3 regions of the Pseudomonas sp. GW456-L12 genome follow, and region 3 is predicted to be linked to each of the others. Evidence: predicted binding sites of a transcription regulator. Region 3 holds the regulator's gene; each other region holds the start of a gene.
What was found. The regulator FliA, encoded in region 3, starts transcription of late flagellar genes. The targets are predictions, from matches to a motif close to CTAAAGTTTNNNNNNNNNNNGCCGNTAA.
Positions count from the first base shown of each region.

Region 1 (5,220 bases), on a different contig from region 3:
GAACGGTTTTTTCTAGCACGGGTGACAAGCTGTCCAGCAGGGCGGCTTTTTTGCGGCCTGAACCCAGGGGATGGAAAAACCACTAAGGACAGCTCAAAAACGCGGTGTATGATGTGCGGTCCTTACGAAGCGGGATCGAGTCACAGGGCTGTCGCTTGGCGGCGGCAAACTGGGCTGGATCTCATTCTTCATTCGATCACACCAGGAGATATCCAATGAGCGTACTCGTAGGCAAACAAGCCCCTGACTTCACCGTTCCCGCCGTTCTCGGCAATGGCGAAATCGTCGACAGCTTCACCCTGTCCTCGGCCATCAAAGGCAAATACGGCCTGGTGTTCTTCTACCCGCTGGACTTCACCTTCGTCTGCCCGTCCGAGCTGATCGCCCTGGACCACCGTATGGCTGACTTCAAGGCACGCAACGTTGAAGTGATCGCTGTTTCGATCGACTCGCACTTCACCCACAACGCCTGGCGCAACACCCCGATCAATGCCGGTGGCATTGGTCAGGTCCAGTACATCATGGCTGCCGACATGAAGCACGACATCGCCAAGGCCTACGACGTTGAGTCCGAAGGCGGCGTGGCTTTCCGTGGCGCGTTCCTGATCGACGACAAAGGTGTCGTTCGTTCGCAGATCGTCAACGACCTGCCGCTGGGTCGTAACATGGAAGAGCTGATCCGTCTGGTCGACGCTCTGCAGTTCCACGAAGAGCACGGCGAAGTCTGCCCGGCCAACTGGAAGAAAGGCGACAAGGGTATGACTGCTTCGCCAGAAGGCGTTGCTGCTTACCTGAGCGAGAACGCCGGCAAGCTGTAAGCCGCGCTTCACGCATAAAAAAACCGGCCCCAGGGCCGGTTTTTTTATGCGCGGTCGTTCAGTGACGGTATCAGTCGTTGAAGTCTTGCCAGCCGCCCATTTCCTTCCAGCGATTGACGATGCCGCAGAACAGGTCGGCAGTCTTCTCGGTGTCGTAGCGGGCGGAGTGTGCCTCACGGCCATCGAAGTCGATATCGGCAGCCTGGCACGCCTTGGCCAGCACGGTTTGGCCATAAGCCAGGCCGGCAAGCGTCGCGGTGTCGAAGCTGGAGAACGGATGAAACGGGTTGCGCTTCATGTCCAAGCGCGCGACAGCCGCGTTGAGGAAGCCCAGGTCGAAGCTGCTGTTGTGCCCGACCAGGATCGCGCGCTTGCAGCCGTTGGCCTTCAGGGCCTTGCGCACGCTGCGGAAGATATCGTTCAGCGCGGTTTCTTCACTGACGGCCATGCGCAGCGGATGGTCGAGCTTGATCCCGGTGAACTCCAGCGCCGCGGCCTCGATGTTGGCGCCTTCGAAAGGCTCTACCCGGAAAAACAGGGTGTGCTCGGGGAACACGAAGCCCTTTTCGTCCATGCCGATGATGGTCGCGGCAATTTCCAGCAAGGCGTCGGTGGCCGAGTTGAAACCACCGGTTTCAACGTCGACGACTACCGGCAGGTAACCACGAAAGCGTGCCGCCATTGGATGACGCGAGCCACCACCGTTGTGACCGTCCTGCTCGTCGTCGAAATGGTCTTCACTCACGCGTGTTCCTCCAGCAGGCGCCAGCGCAGTTTTTCACCGGCGCGCAGCGGGATGACGGTCAGCTCGCCGAAAGGCAGGCTGGCAGGGGCGGTCCATTCTTCACGAACCAGGGTGATGCGATCGGTGTTGGCCGGCAGGCCGTAGAAGCGTGGGCCGTTGAGGCTGGCAAAGGCTTCCAGCTTGTCCAGCGCGTTGCGCTGTTCGAAGGCTTCGGCGTACAACTCGATCGCGGCATAGGCGGTGTAGCAGCCGGCACAGCCGCAGGCCGCTTCTTTGGCATGCTGGGCGTGGGGCGCGGAGTCGGTGCCGAGGAAGAACTTCTGGCTGCCGCTGGCGGCAGCGTCGAGCAGCGCTTCCTGGTGCACGTTGCGCTTGAGAATCGGCAGGCAATAGAAGTGCGGGCGAATGCCGCCAACCAGCATGTGGTTGCGGTTGTACAGCAGGTGATGGGCGGTGATGGTCGCGCCAACGTTGGCCGAGGCCTCGTTGACGAACTGCACGGCGTCACGGGTGGTGATGTGTTCGAACACCACTTTGAGCGTCGGGAAGCGCTCGACGACACGGCGCATGTGCTCGTCGATGAACAGCTTCTCGCGGTCGAACACGTCGACTTCACCGCGGGTGACTTCACCGTGGATCAGCAGCGGCAGGCCGACTTCGGCCATGGCCTCCAGCGCCGGGAAGATCTTGTCGATGCTGGTGACGCCCGAGTCCGAATTGGTGGTCGCACCGGCCGGGTAGAGCTTGGCGGCATGGACGAAACCACTGGCCTTGGCCGCGCGAACTTCTTCGGGCTGGGTGCGATCGGTAAGGTAGAGCACCATCAGCGGCTCGAAGCGGCTGCCGGCCGGCCGCGCAGCGAGAATGCGCTGGCGATAGGCATCGGCTTCAGCGGCGTTGCGCACTGGAGGTACCAGGTTAGGCATGATGATGGCGCGGCCAAAGGTGCGCGCGACATCCGCGACAGTATTGGTCAACACGGCACCATCGCGAAGATGAATATGCCAGTCGTCGGGACGCAGCAGGGTCAGGCGGTCGGACATTGGGGATTCCAGGCGGGTCAAACTCCAGTGAATGCTACCGGAAAAGACTCTTCCAGGCACTCGCTATCAAGTTTTGCGTGAAGCTTCCGATATCCCGAAGGTATGCCGTAAACAGGCATTTCGATTTTCGTGATGTACAAGTCAGTGGAGCCTCCCGTGCGCCAGCGTTATCTAGCCTTGCTCAGTGTGTTCGCCTGCCTTCCCGCGATGGCGCTGACTTTCCAGACCCGTCTGGAGAGCATTGAGTGGACGGTCGAAGGCGATAAATTCGAGTGCCGTCTGAGCCAGCCGATCACCGATTTCGGTTCCGGGGAGTTCGTGCGTCGCGCCGGCGAGCAGGCGACCTTTCGCCTCAAGGCCTACAACCCGATGCTCGCTGGCGGTTCGGCCACGCTGCTCGCGGCGGCCGCGCCGTGGCAGCCGGGGCGGGGCGACATCAACCTGGGGTCGGTACGGCTCGGCAGCGGCGATGTGCTGTTCAACAGTTCGCAACTGCAGGCCGGGCGACTGATCGGTGGATTGATGGATGGGCGCAGCCCGGTGGTTCGCCACTACTCCCGCGAGGGTGGGGTGTCCGAGGTGCGCTTGTTGCCGGTCAAGTTCAGCAAGGCGTATGGCGATTACCAACGCTGTGTCGCCAAGTTGTTGCCGCAGAACTTCGATCAGGTCAGGCAATCCGAGGTCGGCTTCCCCGGCGGCGGCATCGACCTGGACGCCAAAGCCAAGGCCAGGCTGCAGGTGATGCTCGAGTTTCTCAAGGCCGATCCGACGGTCAATCACATCCAGCTCGATGGCCACTCGGACAACAGCGGCAACCGCTTGACCAACCGTGACCTGTCGCGGCGCCGGGCGCTGGCGGTGATGGAGTTCTTCAAGGCCAATGGCATTCCCGAGTCGCAGATCGAGATGCGTTTCCACGGTGAGCGCTACCCGTTGGCGCCCAACACCAATGCGGCGAACCGGGCGAAGAATCGTCGGGTCAACGTACAGCTGCAACGTGTCCCGGTCGCAGAGAAACCGGCACCCCAGGCCGCTGCCCCCGCCAATGCCGCGGCGACTTCCTGAAACGGCTGTCGTCGCCCGCTCGACATAATCTGTCGCTTCGTCGTCATAAGCTGTCGCGCCTCTGTAAATTATCCGCGTTGATCGGTAGACTTGACGGCTTTCCGTAGAACCCCGTGGAGTGATGGCATGGCGGACGTAAACAAGGTCGTTCTGGCGTATTCCGGCGGCCTGGACACTTCGGTGATCCTCAAGTGGCTGCAGGATACTTATAACTGTGAAGTGGTGACGTTCACCGCTGACCTGGGTCAGGGCGAAGAGGTCGAACCTGCACGTGCCAAGGCGCAAGCCATGGGCGTGAAAGAGATCTACATCGACGATCTGCGCGAAGAGTTCGTCCGCGATTTCGTTTTCCCGATGTTCCGCGCCAACACCGTTTACGAAGGTGAGTACCTGCTGGGTACCTCCATCGCTCGTCCGTTGATCGCCAAGCGCCTGATCGAGATCGCCAACGAAACCGGTGCCGACGCCATTTCCCACGGCGCTACCGGCAAGGGCAACGACCAGGTTCGTTTCGAGCTGGGCGCCTACGCCTTGAAACCAGGGGTGAAAGTGATTGCTCCCTGGCGTGAGTGGGACCTGCTGTCCCGCGAGAAACTGATGGACTATGCCGAGAAGCACGCGATCCCGATCGAGCGTCACGGCAAGAAGAAATCCCCGTACTCGATGGATGCCAACCTGCTGCACATCTCCTATGAAGGCGGCGTGCTGGAAGACACCTGGACCGAGCACGAAGAAGACATGTGGCGCTGGACTGTCTCCCCGGAGAAGGCTCCCAACACCCCGACCTACATCGAGCTGACCTATCGCAATGGCGACATCGTGGCGATCGACGGCGTCGAGATGACCCCGGCCACCGTGCTGGCGACCCTGAACCGCATCGGCGGTGAAAACGGCATCGGTCGTCTGGACATCGTGGAAAACCGCTATGTCGGCATGAAGTCCCGCGGCTGCTACGAAACCCCTGGCGGCACCATCATGCTGCGCGCTCACCGGGCGATCGAATCGATCACCCTGGATCGTGAAGTCGCTCACCTGAAAGACGAGCTGATGCCCAAGTACGCCAGCCTGATCTACACCGGCTACTGGTGGAGCCCTGAGCGTCTGATGCTGCAACAGATGATCGACGCCTCCCAGGCCCACGTGAACGGCGTGGTTCGCCTGAAGCTGTACAAGGGCAATGTGATCGTCACCGGTCGCAAGTCCGATGAGTCGCTGTTCGATGCCAACATTGCGACCTTCGAAGAAGACGGCGGCGCCTACAACCAGGCGGATGCGGCTGGCTTCATCAAGCTCAATGCCCTGCGCATGCGTATTGCGGCCAACAAGGGTCGGACTCTGTTCTGATGCCTTGAGTCGTTTTAAAAGAGCCCCGCCATGAGCGGGGCTTTTTTATGCCTGATGTTTTAATCGATCAAGCGGGTGTCTGGAGACCATAACTAAAAGTTTCCACTGGCCATTGTTTCAATGGGGTCTCGATTATCTTTCAGTCTGTTCTTTTCAATACGAAGTGTAGGAAAGTCAGGAGTAGTTATATATAGGGGGCGACGTT
Region 1 is NZ_JBWKZA010000020.1:34,009-39,228, reverse strand. It holds gene AC07Y9_RS22200 (peroxiredoxin) at 216-818, shown strand; gene rnt (ribonuclease T) at 889-1,563, opposite strand; gene pyrC (dihydroorotase) at 1,560-2,606, opposite strand; gene AC07Y9_RS22185 (flagellar protein MotY) at 2,763-3,671, shown strand; gene AC07Y9_RS22180 (argininosuccinate synthase) at 3,798-5,015, shown strand.
Region 1: AC07Y9_RS22185 (flagellar protein MotY) is a predicted target of FliA. The motif match lies at 2,672-2,699, and genes of this name have one in related genera.

Region 2 (5,220 bases), on a different contig from region 3:
AATCGCAGGCACCAAAAAAGAGGCCCGAAGGCCTCTCTTTTCAACAACGACAATCTTACTTCGCCTGGTAGATGATCCCAGGGCTGCACTGGACCATCTGGTAATGGTCGGGCAATCCATTGAGCGCCTCGGAAGCCCCGAGAAACAGGTAACCACCCGGCTTCAGGGTGCTGTGAATGCGCATCAGGATGTCCTTCTTCACCTCGGCGGAGAAGTAGATCAGCACATTGCGGCAGAACACGACGTCGAATTTGCCCAGGCTGGCATAGCTGTCCAGCAGGTTGAACGAGCGGAACTCGACCCGGCTCTTGATCGGCGCCTTGACCACCCAGCGCCCCGGCCCCTTGGGGTCGAAATAGCGCTGCAGGCGGTCGGCCGACAAACCGCGACCGATCGCCAGGCTGTCGTACTCGCCGGTCTTGCAGTTGTTCAGCATGGTCCCGGACAGGTCGGTGGCAACGATCTGCACCCCCATCTTCAGTTGCCCGATGTTGGTCTTCTCGAACTCGTCGATCGACATGGACAACGAATAGGGTTCCTGCCCCGAGGAACAGGCCGCCGACCAGATGCGCAAGCGCTGGTTGGGGCTGGCCTTGATCGCCTCCGGCAAGACCTTGTTCTTCAACACCTCGAATGGATAGGTATCGCGAAACCACAGGGTTTCGTTGGTGGTCATGGCGTCGACCACCATCTCTCGCAAACCGCTGCGCGGCTGGGACTGAATGCGCTGAACCAGCTCCCCGAGGGACTTGATGCCTTGCTGTTCCATCAGTTTGTTGAGACGGCTCGACACCAGATATTGCTTGTTCTCACCCAGCAAGATCCCACAGGCTTTTTCCAGGAACACCCGGAACTGTTCGAAATCCAAATTACCCGTAGACAATGATGCCGCCTCTTAAATCGTGTGACCGCCAGGGATGGATATCCCTAGCTGTTATCTGCTGCTTTGATCCGGTCGACAACCCGGGATGCCAGGTCATCAGGACGAAACTTGGCAAGGAAGTCATCGGCACCGACCTTCTTCACCATCGCCTGATTGAATACACCTGACAACGAAGTATGCAGGATGATGTGCAGCTTTTGCATGCGTGGATCGTTGCGTATTTCGGCCGTGAGGGTGTAGCCGTCCATCTCCGGCATCTCGATGTCGGAGATCATCATCAGAAACTCTTCTTCAGGTTTCTTGCCCTCGTCGACCAGCTTGCGCAGGTAATCCAGCGCCTGTCGACCGTCGTTCAAGGCCACCACCTCGACCCCCACGGTCTGCAGGCAACGCGTGACCTGCTTGCGCGCCACCGACGAGTCATCGACTGTCAGCACCCGCAGTGAAACAGCCTTGTGCTGAGTCTCGACATCCACCACGCCTACCGAAATGGTCTCGGGCGTCGGCGCGACCTCGGCCAGCACCTTCTCGACGTCGATGATTTCCACCAACTGATTGTCCACCCGCGTCACCGCCGTCAGGTAGTGATCGCGCCCCGTCCCCTTGGGTGGCGGATGGATCTCCTCCCAGTTCATGTTGACGATGCGCTCGACCGACCGCACCAGAAACCCCTGGGTCTTGGTGTTGTACTCAGTGATGATGACAAAGGGGTTGCTCAGATCCTGCAACCCGCCTGAACCGGTGGCCATCGCCAGGTCCAGGATCGGAATGGTCGCCCCTCGAATATTCGCGACACCGCACACCACAGGACTGGATTTGGGCATCAACGTCAGTTTGGGGCATTGCAGCACCTCCCGAACCTTGAATACGTTGATCCCGTAGAGCTGCTGCCCGTCGAGACGGAACAACAACAGCTCAAGGCGATTCTGCCCTACCAGTTGCGTGCGCTGGTTCACCGAATCCATTACACCAGCCATGCCCAGACTCCCCAAAGCTTAAGATCCGACGCGCTCATCGCTAAACGGCACGGCGCTTGCTTTTTAACTGTTATGAACGCCAAAACGACATTTTCCCGACGCCTGACATCAAACTACCGCAGATTGCTGTACGGGCTGTCGGCTTTGTTTTTTTTAAACCCTGGCCATCCTGCCGTTGCTGACTCGGTAACCCTGCCTGATCTACTTATCGGCGTCACTCAGGGGTTTCTTGAATTCACCGTAGAAGACTATCTGGAAACCAGTCAAACGCCTGGGCGCTACGAGATCCAGGTCAATCAGCTCGACCCGCGGCTGCGCATGCCGCATTGCGACAAGGAATTGACAGCGACCCTGGAAAGCCCGGCACAGCCGCTGGGACGCGTGACCGTTCGCGTCCGTTGCGACGGCGCCTCGCCCTGGACCGTATTCGTGCCCGCCCAGGTCAAGCTGTTCCGCGAGGTGGTGACCACCACCCGGCCACTCAAGCGCACCGGCATCATCAGCCCCGAAGACGTGATGCTGCGCGAGCGCGATATCGGCCAGATCAACCAGGGCTATCTGACTTCAGTGGACCAGGCCATTGGGCAGAAGCTTGTCCGACCAATGGTCGCCGACCAACTCGTCACCCTGGTTCACCTGGAACAGGCGGAAGTGGTACGCAAGGGCGATCAGGTGGTGATCTCTGCCCGTAGCGGCACGCTGAACGTGAAAATGCCCGGTGAAGCCTTGTCCAATGGCGGTATGAGCGAGCAGATCCGGGTCAAGAACCTCAATTCACAACGGGTCATCAAAGCGCGGATCACCGCGCCGGGACAGGTGGAAGTCGCCATGTAGACGACTGGCGCTGTGCACTGTTGCCCCCTAAACTGTGGCCCATGCAGGGCAACAGCGGCGCGTGCGGGCTTATCGATATTTGAGCCTAAAGTTTTCCGGCGTATTGCCGAAAACAAGTCAAGCGTCCAAATACCCAGAGGTTTTTTTACCATGGTCATCGATTTCAGCCGTTTAAACAGCTCTCCCTCACTCACCGGCAGCACGCGCACCAGCGCCAGCAAGGAAACCGGCGACGCCGACAAATCCGCGCCGCTGAACGCTCCGGCCGAACAGGCCAGCACCAGCGGGGAGTCGGTACACCTCAGTAATGAGGCTCAACAGTTGCAGAAGATCACTGACAAGCTGCGCGACCAGCCTGCCGTCGACAACGCCCGCGTGGCCGAGTTGAAGCAAGCGATTGCCGATGGCAGCTATAAAGTCGACAGCAACCGTGTAGCCAGCAAACTGCTTAATTTCGAAGCCCAGCGCTAGCCAATAAGGCCTGCGCCAGTTTTTTGGACGCTTAAAACCCAAGGCCATACATGCACGACACTAATTTGCTGCAACTGATCACCGACGACTTTGCTCCAGCTCAACAATTGCTGGAATTGCTGCGCACCGAATCCCTAGCCCTGCACGGTCGCGACATGCCGCTGCTGGAAGAGATTCTCGCGCAGAAGCAAGCCCTGATCATTTTGCTCGAGCAGCATGGCCGCAAACGCAGCGAACTCCTCGCCAGCCTGAACCTTCCTGCCAGCCGCGCCGGCCTGGAACAGTTGGCCAGTCACTCCTCGATTGGTGACCAGTTACTGGCCCAGAGTGACGTGCTGACCCAAATGCTTGCCGATTGCCAGGCGGCGAACGAACTCAACGGTCGCTCGATCCAGGTTCAGCAGGCCACCACCGCCAATCAGTTGAAAATCCTCACCGGTGGCGAGCCTCCAGCCCTCTATGATGCCCGCGGCTCAACCGCCAAGCTGGCCAAGCCTCGCCCGCTTAGCCAGGCTTGACCCCAGAGATGAGCGCGCCCTATCAAGTCGCGGAACATGCTGGCAAAATGCCAGCTATTGCGTGTAGTCGTATTTTGTCTGGAGATTGATGAACCGTGTTCAATGCCGTAAACGCAGAAGATGCGCCACAGCCACCCAAGGTGCTGACCACCCCCTTGGAAATCAACTCCACGCTGCGCTTGCTGCAAGACAGCCATGACCCGCTGATCATCACTTTCCACGAACGCAGCCAGCGCTTTCAAAGCTATCTGGTCGAGATCGATCGTGACAGCAACATGATTGCCCTGGACGAAATGATCCCCCGCGATGGCGAACGCTTCATGCTCGCCGGCGAACCGTTTCGCGTCGAAGGCTTTCACGAAGGCGTGCGCATCGCCTGGGAAAGCAATGGCATCCCGACTATCGACGAATCCAATGGTGGGCGATGCTACCGCGGCACCCTGCCAGACGAAGTGGTCTATCACCAGCGCCGCAATGCCTTTCGCGCAGCCCTGAAGCTGGCCCAACTGGTCAACATCGAACTGGGCGGCGAAAAACTCAAGGCGCCGATCGCCGGCAAGCTGCTGGATATCTCCGCCACCGGCTGCAAGCTGCGCTTCGAGGGCGACATCTCCGGCCGCCTGCAACTGGGCCAGGTCTACGAGCGTTTTATCGCCGCCCTGCCCTTCGGCAGCATGACTGCACCAGTGGAACTGCGTTACCTGCACCACGAAGAGAAGATCGACACGACTTTCGCCGGTGTGCGCTTTCACAACATGAGCGGCCTGGTTCAACGCCAGGTCGAGCGCTTCGTCTATCAGCTGCAACGCGAAGCCCGGCGCTTCGACAAAGACGACCTCTGAGATTCGAGCGTCGATAAAAAACGGGCAGTCCCTTGCGGGGCTGCCCGTTTTGCGTTTCTAGGGCCTGGCCCCACTGAACTGGTCCGGCCCTGGTTCATCCGGCTTCACTACCGGCTCCTCAGCCTCCACCTCATCCGTGGCCGGCGTCTCGACCGGAGGCTCGGCTTCCGGTGCGCTGGTCTGTTGCATCTGATCCTGCACCACTTGCTCATCGACCCGCGGATCGAGCGCGGCCACCAATGGCGAACTGGACATGCTGTCCGGCATCGCCACGTGATGCAGCGGCGCATCATCGACCTGATGCAGGTTGGTCACGGCTTTCGGCCGGATGCGCCAGACCAGTACCAGGGCAAAGAAACTGAAGAATGCATAGAGCATCTGGCTGCCGAACAACTTCATCAGCACCCCCGCCACCAAAGGCCCGACACTGGCCCCGACGCCATAGGTCACCAGCAGCATCGCCGTCAGCGAGACCCGCCGATCGCCTTCGACATGGTCGTTGGAGAACGCCACCGCCAGCGGGTACAGACAGAACTGCACCAGCGAACAGAGGAACCCCAGGGCGAACAGCACCTCCAGTGGCACCTGGGGCAGAATCGCCAACGGCAAGGCCACGACCGCCAGGAAGCAGGCAAAGCAGCGAATCAGCAGGGCCCGGTCATAACGGTCGGACAGCCATCCCAATGGCCACTGCA
Region 2 is NZ_JBWKZA010000002.1:353,579-358,798, forward strand. It holds gene cheR (protein-glutamate O-methyltransferase CheR) at 56-883, opposite strand; gene AC07Y9_RS04115 (chemotaxis protein CheV) at 928-1,860, opposite strand; gene flgA (flagellar basal body P-ring formation chaperone FlgA) at 1,933-2,694, shown strand; gene flgM (flagellar biosynthesis anti-sigma factor FlgM) at 2,845-3,165, shown strand; gene AC07Y9_RS04130 (flagella synthesis protein FlgN) at 3,216-3,683, shown strand; gene AC07Y9_RS04135 (flagellar brake protein) at 3,779-4,525, shown strand; gene AC07Y9_RS04140 (MFS transporter) at 4,583-5,220, opposite strand, start outside.
Region 2: flgM (flagellar biosynthesis anti-sigma factor FlgM) is a predicted target of FliA. The motif match lies at 2,780-2,807, and genes of this name have one in related genera.

Region 3 (5,220 bases):
GCTGGAGCCGGTTTTGGCGTTTCGGCCTTGGCTTCGGGCTTCTTCACCGCTGGCTTGGCGACGGCGGCAGGCGCCGGAGCCGTGGCGGCCGTTGCGCTACCCACGGTCGCCGCGGCTGCGGGCACTTCAGAGAACTTACCCTTGCCATGCAGCTCGTCGAGCAGGGATTCGAATTCCTGGTCGGTGATCAGGTCGCCACCGGCGGCGGCCGCGCTTGGCGCAGCCGGCGGTACCGCCGCTGCTACCGCGGAGTCCAGCGCATCGACCGCAAAGTTGCCTTTGCCATGCAGCTGATCCAGCAGGGCTTCGAACTCGTCATCGGTGATTTCGTCGCTGGCCGCGGCTTTTTCCGCAGCCGGCGCCGTGGCCGAAGGGGCCACCGCATCCGGTGCGAACTGGCCCTTGCCATGCAATTGATCGAGCAGCGACTCGAACTCGGCGTCAGTGATTTCGTCGCTGGCCGCTTCGCTGCCGGCGGTGGGCGCCGCGGGAGCAACAGCAGCCGGGGCTTCGGCCTCGGCCTTGGCGGCATTGAGCGAATCGAGCAGCTGCTCGAACTCGCTGTCGGTGATATCGCCGGACTCGCTTTCGGTCGGTTCGGCGACCGGCTCGGCAACGGCTTCAACAACTGCCTCAGCGTCGGCCACCGGCGCGGCGACCTCCTTGGCCCCCGCAGGCTCGGCCAGGCGGGCCAGGGCAGCCAGCAGCTCCGGAGTGGCGGCGGTGATCTCGGTACGCTCGCGCACCTGGCCGAACATGCTGTTCACCGCGTCCAGCGCTTCGAGCACTACGTCCATCAGTTCCGCGTCGACGCGACGCTCACCCTTGCGCAGGATGTCGAACACGTTCTCGGCGATGTGGCAGCACTCCACCAGCTCGTTGAGCTGGAGGAAGCCGGCGCCCCCTTTTACAGTGTGAAAACCGCGAAAAATTGCGTTGAGCAGATCCGCATCGTCCGGCCGGCTTTCCAGCTCGACCAGTTGTTCGGACAGTTGCTCTAGAATCTCGCCGGCCTCAACCAGAAAATCCTGAAGGATTTCTTCATCGGCGCCGAAGCTCATGTATGGGTGCTCCTAGAATCCAAGGCTGGAAAGCAAATCGTCGACATCGTCCTGACCGGATACAACGTCTTCACGTTTATCGGCATGAATCTGCGGACCTTCACCCTTGGCCAGATGTTTTTGCGGATCTTTTTCAGCGAGGATCGATTCACGGTCATGTTCGATGCCGGCAAAACGATCGACCTGGCTGGCCATCAGGACCAGTTTGAGCAGGTTGCTCTCGACTTCGGTGACCAACTGGGTCACGCGCTTGATCACCTGACCGGTCAGGTCCTGGTAGTCCTGCGCCAGCAGAATGTCGTTGAGGTTGCTCGATACCGCGCGCGTGTCTTGCTCGCTGCGGGTCAGGAAACCGTCCACCCGGCGGGCCAGGTCGCGGAATTCCTCGGCGCCCAGTTCGCGGCGCATGAAACGCCCCCAATCGGCGCTCAGGGCCTGGGCTTCGCTGCTCAGGCCATTGACCAGCGGGGTGGCGCTCTCGACCAGATCCATGGTGCGGTTGGCCGCGGCCTCGGTCAGCCTGACCACATAGGACAGGCGCTCGGTGGCATCCGTGATCTGTGAAACTTCCTCGGCTTGCGGCATATGCGGGTCAATCTGGAAATTGACGATGGCGCTATGCAGCTCGCGGGTGAGCTTGCCGACCTCCTGGTACAGGCCGCGGTCACGGGTCTGGTTGAGCTCATGGATCAGTTGCACGGCTTCGCCGAACTTGCCTTTTTCAAGGCTGTCGACCAGTTCGAGTGCGTGTTTTTTCAGGGTCGATTCGAAATCGCCCAATGAAGATTCGTTGTGCTCCATAGCTCCCCCGTGGCGGAATGATTCCACTCTCAACCGATGCGTTCGAAGATCTTCTCGATCTTCTCTTTCAACGCCTGGGCCGTGAAGGGCTTGACCACATAACCGTTTACGCCGGCCTGGGCAGCTTCGATGATCTGTTCGCGCTTGGCTTCAGCGGTCACCATGAGTACCGGCAGGTGCTTGAGTTTTTCATCGGCGCGCACATGGCGCAGCAGATCGATACCGGTCATGCCGGGCATGTTCCAGTCCGTTACCAGAAAGTCGATGCTCCCACTGTTGAGGACCGGAATGGCGGTGGTGCCATCGTCAGCCTCGACCGTGTTGGTGAAGCCCAGGTCACGCAACAGGTTTTTTATGATCCGCCGCATCGTTGAGAAGTCATCAACGATGAGGATTTTCATGTTCTTGTCCAATTCGACCTCCAAGCAGTCTTAAACGCGTCCAGCACCTGAACGCGCCATTCAATCAATCAGGCAGAGCACTCAACGACTGCATGGAATACACACCGCAAGTCCGGCCACGTCGTGCCAGTCTCGTCCGCAGTGTCCCCCACACTGCCTGTCAGCGCGCTCGCCACTCTCCCAAACGCCCCCGCAAACGGGCCGCGCACTGGCTGTGTAACTGGCTGACCCGCGATTCGCTGACCCCCAGGACCTCACCGATTTCCTTGAGGTTCAGCTCTTCGTCGTAGTACAGCGCCAAGACCAGTCGCTCACGCTCCGGCAAATTGGCAATCGCGTCCGCCAGCGCGGCCTGGAAACGTTCGTCCTCCAGGTCGCGCGACGGCTCGAGATGAGCACTCGCGCCATCCTCATGCAGCCCTTCATGCTCGCCGTCCTGCAACAGGTCGTCGAAGCTGAACAGGCGACTGCCCAAGGTGTCGTTCAAAATCCCGTAATAATCGTCGAGACTCAATTGAAGTTCGGCCGCAACTTCATGATCTTTAGCGTCACGACCGGTTTTAGCTTCAATTGCGCGAATGGCATCGCTCACCATCCGGGTATTGCGATGTACCGAACGCGGCGCCCAGTCACCTTTACGGACCTCATCGAGCATCGCACCACGGATACGGATACCCGCGTAGGTCTCGAAACTCGCGCCCTTGCTCGCGTCGTACTTGGTCGACACTTCGAGCAGACCGATCATCCCGGCCTGGATCAGGTCTTCGACCTGGACACTGGCCGGCAGGCGCGCCAGCAAGTGATAGGCAATACGCTTGACCAGAGGCGCATAGCGCTCGATCAATTCGTACTGGCTGTCACGTGCCGACTTTTTGTAAAGGTTGTAGCCGCTGGCGCTCATAGCACCGGTCCCGCTGTTTGATGCACGAGCCGCTCGACGAAAAATTCCAGATGTCCACGTGGGTTGGCCGGCAACGGCCAGGTATCGACCTTCTGCGCGATGGCCTTGAATGCCAGCGCGCATTTCGAACGCGGAAACGCCTCATAGACCGCACGCTGCTTTTGCACGGCCTTGCGCACGCATTCGTCGTAAGGCACGGCGCCGACATATTGTAGGGCCACGTCCAGGAAGCGATCCGTGACCTTGGTCAACTTGGCGAACAGATTGCGCCCTTCCTGTGGGCTCTGCGCCATGTTGGCGAGCACGCGGAAGCGGTTCATGCCGTAGTCGCGGTTGAGCAGCTTGATCAGCGCGTAGGCGTCGGTGATCGAGGTCGGCTCGTCGCAGACCACCAGCAACACTTCCTGGGCCGCGCGGACGAAGCTGACCACCGAGTCGCCGATGCCGGCGGCGGTGTCGATCACCAGCACATCGAGGTTGTCGCCGATGTCGCTGAAAGCCTGGATCAGGCCGGCATGCTGCGCCGGGCTCAGATGAACCATGCTCTGGGTGCCGGACGCCGCCGGCACGATACGGATTCCACCCGGCCCCTGCAGCAGCACATCGCGCAGCTCGCAGCGGCCTTCGATCACGTCGGCGAGGGTCCGTTTGGGGGTCAGCCCCAATAGCACGTCGACGTTGGCCAGGCCCAGGTCGGCGTCCAGCAGCATGACGCGCCGGCCGAGCTCCGCTAGGGCCAGGGACAAGTTCACTGACACGTTAGTCTTGCCGACGCCACCTTTGCCGCCGGTCACCGCGATCACCTGTACGGGATGCATGCTGCCCATGTTCGTTCTTTACCTTGTCTTACTTAGACGGGGCCACATAACTGGCTGCGCGTTCACCAACGGAACAATGCCTGGCAGACCATCGATGTAGGTACATTGCAATCTTTTCATGATTCCCTCAGCCAACCCGCTTGGTCGGGTTGTGGTAGAGGTCAGCGAACATGTCAGCCATGGCTTCTTCGCTGGGTTCTTCCTGCATCTGCACGCTCACCGCACGACTGACCAGCTGGTGACGGCGCGGCAAGTGCAGATCGTCCGGAATCCGCGGGCCATCGGTCAGATAGGCAACGGGGAGTTCATGACTGATCGCCAGGCTCAACACCTCACCAAGGCTGGCGGTTTCATCCAGTTTAGTCAGGATGCAGCCGGCCAGCCCGCAACGCTTGTAGCTGTGGTATGCGGCGGTTAGAACCTGTTTCTGGCTGGTGGTTGCCAAGACCAGATAATTTTTTGCCCGGATGCCACGTCCGGCCAGGCTTTCCAGCTGCATGCGCAGGGCCGGGTCGCTGGCTTGCAGGCCGGCGGTGTCGATCAGCACCACACGCTTGCGCAGCAGCGGATCGAGGGCTTGCGCCAGGGACTGGCCCGGGTCGACATGGGTCACCGAGACGTTGAGGATCCGGCCCAGGGTCTTGAGCTGTTCCTGGGCGCCGATGCGGTAGCTGTCCATGCTCACCAGCGCGATGTTCTGCGCGCCGTACTTGAGTACATAACGCGCGGCCAGCTTGGCCAGGGTGGTGGTCTTGCCCATGCCGGCGGGGCCGACCATGGCGATCACACCGCCCTCCTCCAGCGGCTCGACTTCCGGGGTCACGATCATCCGCGCCAGGTGGGCCAGGAGCATGCGCCAGGCCTGGCGGGGTTCGTCGATTTCAGTGATCAGCGCCAGCAGGTCGCGGGCCAGCGGACCGGACAAGCCGATACGCTGCAGGCGCCGCCACAGGTTGGCCTGCTCGGGCCGGCTGCCTTGCAGCTGGCTCCAGGCCAGGGAGCCGAGCTGGACTTCCAGCAGCTCGCGCAGGCCATTGAGTTCAAAACGCATCGAGTCCAGCGCCCGCTGATCGACCGCCGGTGCAGCGACTACCGGGGCCGGGCGCTGGGGTTCGTTGAATGTAGGTTCGATCAGCGGCTCGGCGGCGGTCAGCGGCAGGCCGGCGAACAGCTGGCGATTGGTGCTGGCATCGCCGTCGCCACGCAGGCTCAGTTCGGCCTGGGCGGTGACGATGCGC
Region 3 is NZ_JBWKZA010000007.1:257,894-263,113, reverse strand. It holds gene AC07Y9_RS12130 (chemotaxis protein CheA) at 1-1,061, opposite strand, end outside; gene AC07Y9_RS12125 (protein phosphatase CheZ) at 1,074-1,862, opposite strand; gene AC07Y9_RS12120 (chemotaxis response regulator CheY) at 1,892-2,263, opposite strand; gene fliA (RNA polymerase sigma factor FliA) at 2,424-3,164, opposite strand; gene fleN (flagellar synthesis regulator FleN) at 3,161-3,991, opposite strand; gene flhF (flagellar biosynthesis GTPase FlhF) at 4,110-5,220, opposite strand, start outside.